One region of the Knoellia terrae genome, then DNA from elsewhere that is predicted to be linked to it. Evidence: predicted binding sites of a transcription regulator. Region 1 holds the regulator's gene; each other region holds the start of a gene.
What was found. The regulator HrcA, encoded in region 1, represses chaperone genes, less so after heat shock. The targets are predictions, from matches to a motif close to TTNGCACTCGNNNNNNNCGAGTGCNAA.
Positions count from the first base shown of each region.

Region 2: groES (co-chaperone GroES) is a predicted target of HrcA. The motif match lies at 1,993-2,019, and genes of this name have one in related genera.
Region 3: groL (chaperonin GroEL) is a predicted target of HrcA. The motif match lies at 1,267-1,293, and genes of this name have one in related genera.

Region 1 is NZ_JBMBWH010000004.1:165,772-169,044, reverse strand. Features, by position in the region: gene dnaJ (molecular chaperone DnaJ) at 1-641, opposite strand, end outside; gene hrcA (heat-inducible transcriptional repressor HrcA) at 720-1,751, opposite strand; gene ACOJV9_RS07760 (DUF3097 domain-containing protein) at 1,821-2,693, shown strand; gene ACOJV9_RS07755 (DUF4870 domain-containing protein) at 2,856-3,273, shown strand, end outside.
Region 2 is NZ_JBMBWH010000002.1:146,906-150,178, reverse strand. Features, by position in the region: gene groL (chaperonin GroEL) at 1-1,403, opposite strand, end outside; gene groES (co-chaperone GroES) at 1,544-1,837, opposite strand; gene ACOJV9_RS04060 (GNAT family N-acetyltransferase) at 2,102-2,914, shown strand; gene ACOJV9_RS04055 (SpoIID/LytB domain-containing protein) at 2,947-3,273, shown strand, end outside.
Region 3 is NZ_JBMBWH010000013.1:55,108-58,380, reverse strand. Features, by position in the region: gene ACOJV9_RS15635 (hypothetical protein) at 38-706, shown strand; gene ACOJV9_RS15630 (hypothetical protein) at 741-1,202, shown strand; gene groL (chaperonin GroEL) at 1,446-3,074, shown strand; gene ACOJV9_RS15620 (ABC transporter ATP-binding protein) at 3,229-3,273, shown strand, end outside.

The DNA.
Region 1 (3,273 bases):
GTCATCGTGCGGCGCGTGCGGACCCGGCCGTCGCCGGAGCACTCGTAGCAGGGAGCCTCGATGACCTGGCCCGTCGCCTGGCAGTTGACGCACGGCCGGGAGGTCATGACCTGGCCCAGGAAGCTGCGCTGGACCTGCTGGACCTGGCCCTGGCCGCGGCAGACGTCGCAGGTGCGCGTCCCGGTGCCGGGCTGGGTTCCGGCACCGTGACAGGTGCCGCATCCCACCGCGGTGTCGATGGTGAGCTCCTGCTCGCCGCCGAAGACGGCGTCGGCGAGGTCGATGTCGAGCCGCACGAGGGCGTCCTGGCCGCGCGACTGGCGCGACCGGGGCCCGCGGCCCTGGGCCTGCCCGGCGGCCTGGCCGAAGAAGGCGTCCATGACGTCGCTGAACGAGAAGCCCTGGCCGAACCCGGCACCGGCGGCACCGGCATACGGGTCGGCGCCCATGTCGTAGCTGCGCCGCTTCTCCTCGTCGGAGAGCACGTCGTAGGCCTGGGAGACCTTCTTGAACTGCTCCTCGGCCTCCGGTCCGCTGTTGACGTCGGGGTGGAGCCGTCGGGCGGCCTTGCGGTAGGCCTTCTTGATCTCGTCGGCGCTCGCTTCACGGGCCACGCCGAGGTCGGCGTAGTAGTCGTTCACTTCGGTGGACGTCCTTCGCTGGGTGGGTGCTGCGGTCAGGGGTCGGTCAGGGGTCAGGCGGGGGCGGTCAGGCCGGGCTCATTCGGAGAGGATGCGGCTGACGTAGGTCGCGACGGCGCGCACGGCGGCCATCGTCGTGGGGTAGTCCATGCGCGTCGGACCGACCACCCCGAGGCCGGCGACGAGGTCGGACCCCAGGCCGTAGCCCGAGGTGACGAGCGAGGTGCTGCGCAGGCCGGCATACGGGTTCTCGGCACCGATGCGGACGGCCACCGGTGACTGCTGCTCGCTCACGCTGCCGAGCAGCTTGAGCAGCACGACGTGCTCCTCGAGGGCTTCGAGGACGGGGCCGATCGAGCTCGGGAAGTCCTCGCCGGCTCGCACGAGGTTGGAGGTGCCGGCCATGACGACCCGCTCCTCGCGCTGCTCGACGAGCACCTCGGTGAGCTCGGCCGCGATGGCCGCGAGGAGCCCGCGTGCCGCCGGGTCGGCCTGGGTCGGCAGCTCGCCGAGGCCCCCGGCGGCGTCGGCGAGCGTCTTGCCCACCGTCGCGCTGTTGACGTCGGACCGAAGCGTGGCCAGCATCCGTTCGGCGGAGGGCTCGGTGAGGTCGAGCCCGGTCTCGAGCACCCGCTGCTCCACGCGGCCCGTCGTCGTGATGAGCACGACGAGCAGCCGGGAGGCGCCGAGCGGGACGAGCTCGATGTGTCGCACCGAGGACCTCGTGAGCGAGGGGTACTGGACGACCGCCACCTGGCGGGTCAGGGAGGCGAGCAGGCGGACGGTGCGGTCGACGACGTCGTCGAGGTCGATGGCTCCGTCGAGCAGGCTGCTGATGGCCCGCCGCTCCGCCGGGCTGAGCGGCTTGAGCGTGCTGAGCCGGTCGACGAAGACCCGGTAGCCGGCGTCCGTGGGGATGCGGCCGGCACTCGTGTGCGGCGCGGCGATGAGGCCCTCCTCCTCGAGGACGGCCATGTCGTTGCGGACCGTGGCGGCGGAGACGCCCAGCTGGTGGCGCTCGAGCAGCGCCTTGGAACCCACCGGCTCCGAGGTCTCCACGTAGTCCTGGACGATCGCCCGCAGCACTGCGAGCCGTCGATCCTCACTCATGCGCGACACCTCCTCGATCGTTGGCACTCATGCTTGGTGAGTGCCAATTCTACGTCTACCCTCGCGCAGGTGACTGATCGCTACGGCCGCGACGTGCTCTCCGGCGACTGGAAGGCCCCGCCCAAGGGCCGGTCCACCCCCCTCGCCGCCGAGCGCGGGGTCGTCGTCGAGGACGTCGAGACGGGCTGGGTCGGGGCCGTCGTGCGGGTCGAGAAGGCCGGCGGCATCCACGTGGTCCACCTCGAGGACCGTCGTGGGCGGACCAAGGCCTTCCCCCTCGGACCCGGCTTCCACGTCGACGGCCGGCCGGTCACGCTCACCAGGCCGCAGGCTGCCGCCCACGCCCGGCTGTCCGCCGCGCGCACCGCCGCCTCACGCACGGCCAGTGGGTCACGGGCCGTGGCCGGCGCCCCGGCCAGGGTCGCGAGCGCGTCGCGCATCTTCGTCGAGGGCCGCCACGACGCCGAGCTCGTCGAGAAGGTCTGGGGTCACGACCTGCGGGTCGAGGGAGTCGTGGTCGAGATGCTCGACGGGGTCGACGACCTCGAGCAGGCGATCCGCGACTTCGCCCCCGGGGCGGGCCGGCGCATGGGCGTCCTCGTCGACCACCTCGTGCCCGGGACCAAGGAGACGCGGGTCGTCGAGGCGGCGTCGCGGCTGAAGCCCTTCGCGCCGCACGTGCTCATCGTCGGACATCCCTACGTCGACGTCTGGCAGTCGGTCCGTCCGCAGCGGCTGGGCATGGAGCAGTGGCCGGTCATCCCGCGCGGGACCTCGTGGAAGCACGGGATCTGCGCCCACCTCGGCTGGGCCCACGACGACCAGGCCGACATCGCCCGCGCGTGGAAGCAGATCCTCGGGACGGTCCGCACGTACGCCGACCTCGAGCCGTCCCTGCTCGGTCGGGTGGAGGAGCTCATCGACTTCGTCACAGCGCCCTGACGCCAATCCGCCCTCGTGCACCAGCCCCGGTATGCCGTTCCAGCCGGCTCCGCGGCAGGGTCAGCCCTGAGCGCACCCTGAACCTGCCCTGAAGGAGGGTCGAAAGGGGGTCCGCATGGGTTTCACTGGAGGCAAGCACCTCGTCCCTCGAAGGAGGACCCCATGACCACTCCGCACCCGGAGAACCCGCAGGGCCACATCCCCCCGCAGCCGCCCGAGGGCCAGCTGCCGCCTCCCTCGGCGCAGCTCCCGTACCCGCAGACCGCGTCGGGCCAGGGCTACCCGGCGCCCACCCAGGGCTACGGCCCGCAGGTCCTCGACCCCGCGCAGCAGCGGCAGTGGGGCATGTTCTCGCACCTGATCGGCGTCGCCGCCATGGTGTTCTCGGCCGGCCTGCTCGGCTTCGTCAGCACCCTGGCGGTGTTCCTGCTGTACCGGGAGCGCGGGGACTTCGTCCGGCGGCATGCGGCGAACTCGGTCAACGTCCAGATCACCATGGGCGTGCTCACCATCGTGGGCATCATCTTCTGCCTGACGGTCATCGGTCTCGTCGTCGGGATCCCGCTCATCATCGCGGCGT
Region 2 (3,273 bases), on a different contig from region 1:
TCGGAGACCTTGGCGACGGCGACGTAGCCCTGGAGACCGGCGTTCTCGGCGATCCAGCGCAGCGGCTCGGCGGCGGCCTTCTGCACGATGGCGGCGCCGACCTTCTCGTCACCCTCGAGGCCGAGACCGTCGATGACCTTGACGGCCTGGATGAGGGCGGAGCCGCCACCGGCGACGATGCCCTCCTCGATGGCCGCGCGGGTCGCCGAGATGGCGTCCTCGATGCGGTGCTTCTTCTCCTTGAGCTCGACCTCGGTGTGGGCACCGACCTTGATGACGCAGACGCCACCGGCGAGCTTGGCGAGGCGCTCCTGGAGCTTCTCGCGGTCCCAGTCGGAGTCGGTGCGCTCGATCTCGGCCTTGATCTGGCCGACGCGACCCTCGACCTCGGTGCGGTCGCCCGCGCCGTCGATGATCGTCGTCGTGTCCTTGGTGACGACGACGCGACGGGCCTGGCCGAGCACGGTGAGGTCGGCCTGGTCGAGCTTGAGCCCGACCTCCTCGGCGATGACCTGGCCACCGGTGAGGACAGCCATGTCCTGGAGCATCGCCTTGCGGCGGTCACCGAAGCCGGGCGCCTTGACGGCGACGACGTTGAAGGTGCCACGGATCTTGTTGACGACGAGCGTGGACAGGGCCTCGCCGTCGACGTCCTCGGAGATGATGACCAGCGGCTTGCCCGACTGGACGACCTTCTCGAGGATCGGCAGGACGTCGGCGATCGCCGAGATCTTGCCCTGGTTGATGAGGATGTAGGCGTCCTCGAGGACGGCCTCCATGCGCTCCGCGTCGGAGATGAAGTACGGGGAGATGTAGCCCTTGTCGAACTGCATGCCCTCGGTGAACTCGAGCTCGGTGGACGCGGTCGAGGACTCCTCGACGGTGATGACGCCGTCCTTGCCGACCTTGTCGAACGCCTCGGCGATGGTGGCGCCGATCTCGGGGTCCTGGGCGCTCAGCGACGCGACGGACGCGATCTCGTCCTTGCCGTCGACCTCACGGGCGTTCTCGAGGAGGCGCTCGGACACGGCGTCGACGGCCTTGTCCATGCCGCGCTTGAGCGCGGCCGGGGCGGCACCGGCGGTGACGTTGCGCAGGCCCTCGCGGACCATGGCCTGGGCGAGCACGGTCGCGGTCGTCGTGCCGTCACCGGCGACGTCGTTGGTCTTGGTCGCGACCTCCTTGGCGAGCTGCGCGCCGAGGTTCTCGTAGGCGTCCTCGAGCTCGATCTCGCGGGCGATGGTCACCCCGTCGTTCGTGATCGTGGGGGCGCCCCACTTCTTGTCGATGACGACGTTGCGGCCCTTGGGGCCGAGCGTCACCTTGACGGCGTTGGCGAGCGCGTCGACGCCGCGCTCGAGCGCCTTGCGGGCGGAGTCGTTGAACTCCAGTTCCTTGGCCATGGGTGTCCTTCAGGTAGTTCGATGAGGTGCCCCGGCGGGGCACGTCAGGTCAGATGCGCGTATGCCGTGGGCTCACCGTGGAGGCGAGCCCACGGCATACGCGGTGGTTCTGGTGCGCTGGCGCGCAGGTGGTGCGTCGATCAGCCGATGACGGCGAGGACGTCGCGGGCGGAGAGGATCAGGAACTCCTCGCCGCCGTGCTTGACCTCGGTGCCGCCGTACTTGCTGTAGATGACCTTGTCGCCGACGGTGACGTCGAGCGGGACACGGTTGCCGTTGTCGTCGATGCGACCGGGGCCGACCGCGAGGACCTCGCCCTCCTGGGGCTTCTCCTTCGCGGTGTCCGGGATGACGAGACCGGACGCCGTGGTCTGCTCGGCCTCGAGCGACTTGATGACGATGCGGTCCTCGAGCGGCTTGATGGAAACCGACACTGTGTGACCTCCCCTTTGGGATGAGTCGAAGATGGACAGGGATACAGCTCGCTGCGGTGCGGTGGTTCCGAATCGCCGTCGCGGGGGTCGAGTCGGGCCGCGTGCGCTGGCACTCACAACAGCCGAGTGCCAATGAGGCAAATCTAGGTCGGGCGTTAGCACTCGGTCAACTCGAGTGCCAGAACTTCTCGCTCTGTTCGCCGTGGGCGCAGCGCCCGTCAAACCAGTGGCGGTGGCGGCGGTGGTCCTGACAGGCTCCGCAGCATGACCTCCACCGACCCGGCCGCCCTGCTCGCGGCCTACGACGCCCAGCTCCGCCGCGAGGCCGAGGTCCCCTCGGCCCTGTCCTGCACCGAGGTCGGACCGCTGCTCCTCGCGACCTACGTGGGTGGGCGCGGGTTCATCACCTACCGCACCCTCGAGGTCGACGGGCGTCCTGCGACGGCGGAGTCGGTCCACGACCTGGTCGAGGCGGTCCTCGAGCACTACCGGGCCCAGCCCGAGGTGCTCAAGGTGGAGTGGAAGACCCGCGGGCACGACCGCGCGCCGGGCCTGCACGAGGCACTGGTGGGGTCCGGCTTCGAGCCCGAGGAGGCCGAGTCGGTGATGGTCGGGGACGCGGCGCTGCTCGCCGGCGACGTCGAGCTGCCCGAGGGGGTCACCGTGCGTCAGGTTCGCGAGGAGACCGAGGTGCGCGCCATGCTGGCGATGCAGGCCGAGGTGTTCGAGGAGGACCCGGACGACGCCCGGGCCCACGACGAGGAGCTGCTGCACCGCCTCCGCACGCGCGACGACCTGGAGCTGTGGGTCGCGGAGGTCGACGGCCAGGTCGTCAGCGCCGGTCGCCTCGAGCCGGTGGAGGGCACCGAGTTCGCCGGGGTGTGGGGCGGGGCGACCCGGCCGGAGTTCCGCGGTCGCGGCATCTACCGCGCGCTGACGGCAGCCCGCGCCCGCTCGGCCATCCGGCACGGGAAGCGCTTCATCCACAGCGACTCCACCGAGTTCTCCCGGCCCATCCTCGAGCGTTCCGGCCTGCTCAAGGTCACGACGACGACTCCTTATCTCTGGAAGCGGTGACAGATGGACTAGTTATCCGCCACTCTGTGCGGATGCGCTCTCCGGTTGCCGTCGTCGCGACGTTCGCGGTCCTCCTCCTCACGGGGACGTCGGCCGCCGACGCCGCGACCAAGCCGCCGGCTCCGACGCCCTTCGACATCTCCTCGGTGACGAGGACCGTCACCCGGTCCTCCACCGCGCCCACGACCCCCGTCGCGCCGGTCCTCGCGCTCCAGGGTCGCGGTTTCGGCCACGGTCGCGGCATGTCGCAGTGGGGCGCACGGGGTGCGGCGACCCGGGGGCTGACCGCGCCCCAGATCCTCGACTTCTACTACCCGGGCACGAGCCCGGCCAGCGTCGGCAACCCGCAGGTGCGGGTG
Region 3 (3,273 bases), on a different contig from region 1:
CCCACCACGTCCGGTGGGCTCTCGAAGGGAAGCAGCAATGAAGCGCATCACCTCAGGACTGGCCGCGGCCGTCTGCGCCGTCGTGCCCCTCGTCGCGGTCGCGGCACCTGCCGAGGCAGGCGTCCGATGGCAGCTGCGAGCGTCCGGCTCCCTCGCCACCGTCGACTGGGTCGAGATGGGTGAGCTGCCCGGGGGCGTCCCGGGCAACGTCCACCTGGGGAACCTGTCCGTCGAGGGAGACAGGCTGATCAATGCCTTCGGGTTCGTCACCGACTGGACCTGCGAGGAGGGCGAGATGCCCACCGGCGGTGGCCACGGCGAGGAGCCGCCGGAGGACTCCGGCTGCGTGCTCGAGGCCGAGCGCTTCGTGTTCGGTGAGGGCCTCACGCTGACGATGGACCGCAAGCTCACCAGGGCTCGCCTCACCGGGACCGTGCAGGTCGAGAACCACGGGGGCGAAGGGCCCACCGGGACGCCGACCGTCGACATCACCTGGACCGGGACGGGTGCCACGAGCAGCAGCACGTTCACCGACAGCTACACCGACTCCACCGGCGTGAAGTTCAGCACCAGGCGCACGGAGACGTCGCGCAGCGCGACGATCTCGGGACGCATCGGCGCGATGGGCTTCGACGACGACACCGACGACGTCGCGACCGGCTCCTTCGGCACCTTCAGGACGAGCGAGCGCTCCTCCATGCCCTGACACCCGCGCAGCTCCCGTGCTGCAGGATGCAGGGATGAACCCTGACTGGAGCACCCCCGAAGGCCTGACCGAGATCAGGAACGCGCTGGCTGCCGCCATCCCCGGATGGCGGCAGCCGGTCGCCCACGCGGTGGGGCTCAGCTCCGCGTCGAGCTCGGCCGAGTGGGAGTTCGGGCACGTCAACGTCCCCGGGAGGACGCACGGCCTGGCCGCCGTCGTCCTCGCCACGGTGCTGGGGCACGACGGCTCGACGGCGACCATCGACCTCACGACCGCGCAGCTCGCCGCCGCCGTCGAGTCCCTCCAGCCGGCGGAGGCGTGCACCGACCGGCAGCACCCCAACCTCGCGGCGTGGCGGCGGGCGCTCGAGCAGGCGCAGTCCAACCCGGCGCGCAGTCTCGTCGCCGTCTTCGTCGGCGACCTCGACGACCCGGTGTCCTCCGAAGCCGACGGGGCGATGCGGGCGACCTTCGAGGGACACGCCCCCGTCCTCTGAGCCCGGGGGGTCTCCCGAGGTGAGGCGCGGGCCACGCAACGCGACGGACCGGCATACCTCGGCGTTTGCACTCTCCGAGTGAGAGTGCCAATAATGGCGTTAGCACTCTCGGCATGAGAGTGACAGAACCTGGCCAGTCCGGTGAGGGTCGGCACGCGTGCAGACATGAGGCACGTGAGCGGGCTCGTCCGTCGCGGGCGCCCCTCTGGCCAGCCCCTTCGTCGTGTGGGAGGAACCACCCGAATGGCCAAGATCATCGCTTTTGATGAAGAGGCACGTCGCGGTCTCGAGCGAGGAATGAACATCCTCGCCGACGCCGTCAAGGTCACCCTGGGCCCCAAGGGCCGCAACGTCGTGCTGGAGAAGAAGTGGGGAGCCCCCACGATCACCAACGACGGTGTGTCCATCGCCAAGGAGATCGAGCTGGACGACCCCTACGAGAAGATCGGCGCCGAGCTGGTCAAGGAGGTCGCCAAGAAGACCGACGACGTCGCCGGTGACGGCACGACGACGGCGACCGTCCTCGCCCAGGCCCTCGTCAAGGAAGGCCTGCGCAACGTCGCCGCCGGCGCCAACCCGATGGCGCTCAAGCGCGGCATCGAGAAGGCCGTCGTGGCCGTCTCGGACGAGCTGCTCGCCAACGCCAAGGACGTCGAGACCAAGGAGCAGATCGCTGCCACGGCCTCGATCTCCGCTGCCGACAACCAGATCGGCGAGATGATCGCCGAGGCCATGGACAAGGTCGGCAAGGAAGGCGTCATCACCGTCGAGGAGAGCAACACCTTCGGCCTCGAGCTCGAGCTCACCGAGGGCATGCGCTTCGACAAGGGCTACATCAGCCACTACTTCGTCACCGACGCCGAGCGCATGGAGACCGTCCTCGACGACCCGTACGTGCTCGTCGTCAACTCCAAGATCGGCTCGATCAAGGACCTGCTGCCCCTCCTCGAGAAGGTCATGCAGTCCGGCAAGCCGCTGCTCATCATCGCCGAGGACGTCGAGGGCGAGGCGCTGTCCACGCTCGTCGTCAACAAGATCCGTGGCACGTTCAAGTCGGTCGCCGTCAAGGCTCCGGGCTTCGGCGACCGCCGCAAGGCCATGCTCGCCGACATCGCCATCCTCACCGGTGGCCAGGTCATCTCCGAGGAGGTCGGGCTCAAGCTCGACACCGCCGAGCTCGACCTGCTCGGCAAGGCTCGCAAGGTCGTCGTCACCAAGGACGAGACGACCATCGTCGAGGGCTCCGGCGACGCCGACCAGATTCAGGGTCGCGTCAACCAGATCCGCGCCGAGATCGAGAAGTCGGACTCCGACTACGACCGCGAGAAGCTCCAGGAGCGCCTCGCCAAGCTCGCCGGCGGCGTCGCCGTCATCAAGGCGGGCGCGGCCACCGAGGTCGAGCTCAAGGAGCGCAAGCACCGCATCGAGGACGCCGTGCGCAACGCCAAGGCTGCCGTCGAGGAGGGGATCGTCGCCGGTGGTGGCGTGGCCCTGCTCCAGGCCGGCAAGGCGGCGTTCCAGAAGCTGCAGCTCGAGGGTGACGAGGCGACCGGAGCCAACATCGTGCGTGTCGCGATCGAGGCCCCGCTCAAGCAGATCGCCATCAACGCCGGCCTCGAGGGCGGCGTCGTGTCCGAGAAGGTGTCGAACCTCGAGTCCGGCTGGGGCCTCAACGCCGCCTCCGGCGAGTACGTCGACCTCATCAAGGCCGGCATCATCGACCCGGCCAAGGTGACGCGCTCGGCGCTGCAGAACGCCGCGTCGATCGCCGCGCTGTTCCTCACGACCGAGGCCGTCATCGCCGACAAGCCCGAGAAGGCAGCCCCGGCCATGCCGGGTGGCGGCGACGACATGGGCGGCATGGGCTTCTGACCCACCCCGCTGACGTCAGCACCGGACGGGCGGTCCTCCTTCGGGAGGGCCGCCCGTCCCGCGTGTGCGGGGCCGGCTCTCGGGGTCGGCTCAGGGTCGCCTCCGGGGCGAAACCCACAGCGCGTATGCCGCCCACGCGCCTACCGTTGTCGGCATGAGCACCGACCTGGCCCCCGAGAGCCGCGCCACCTCCTCCAGC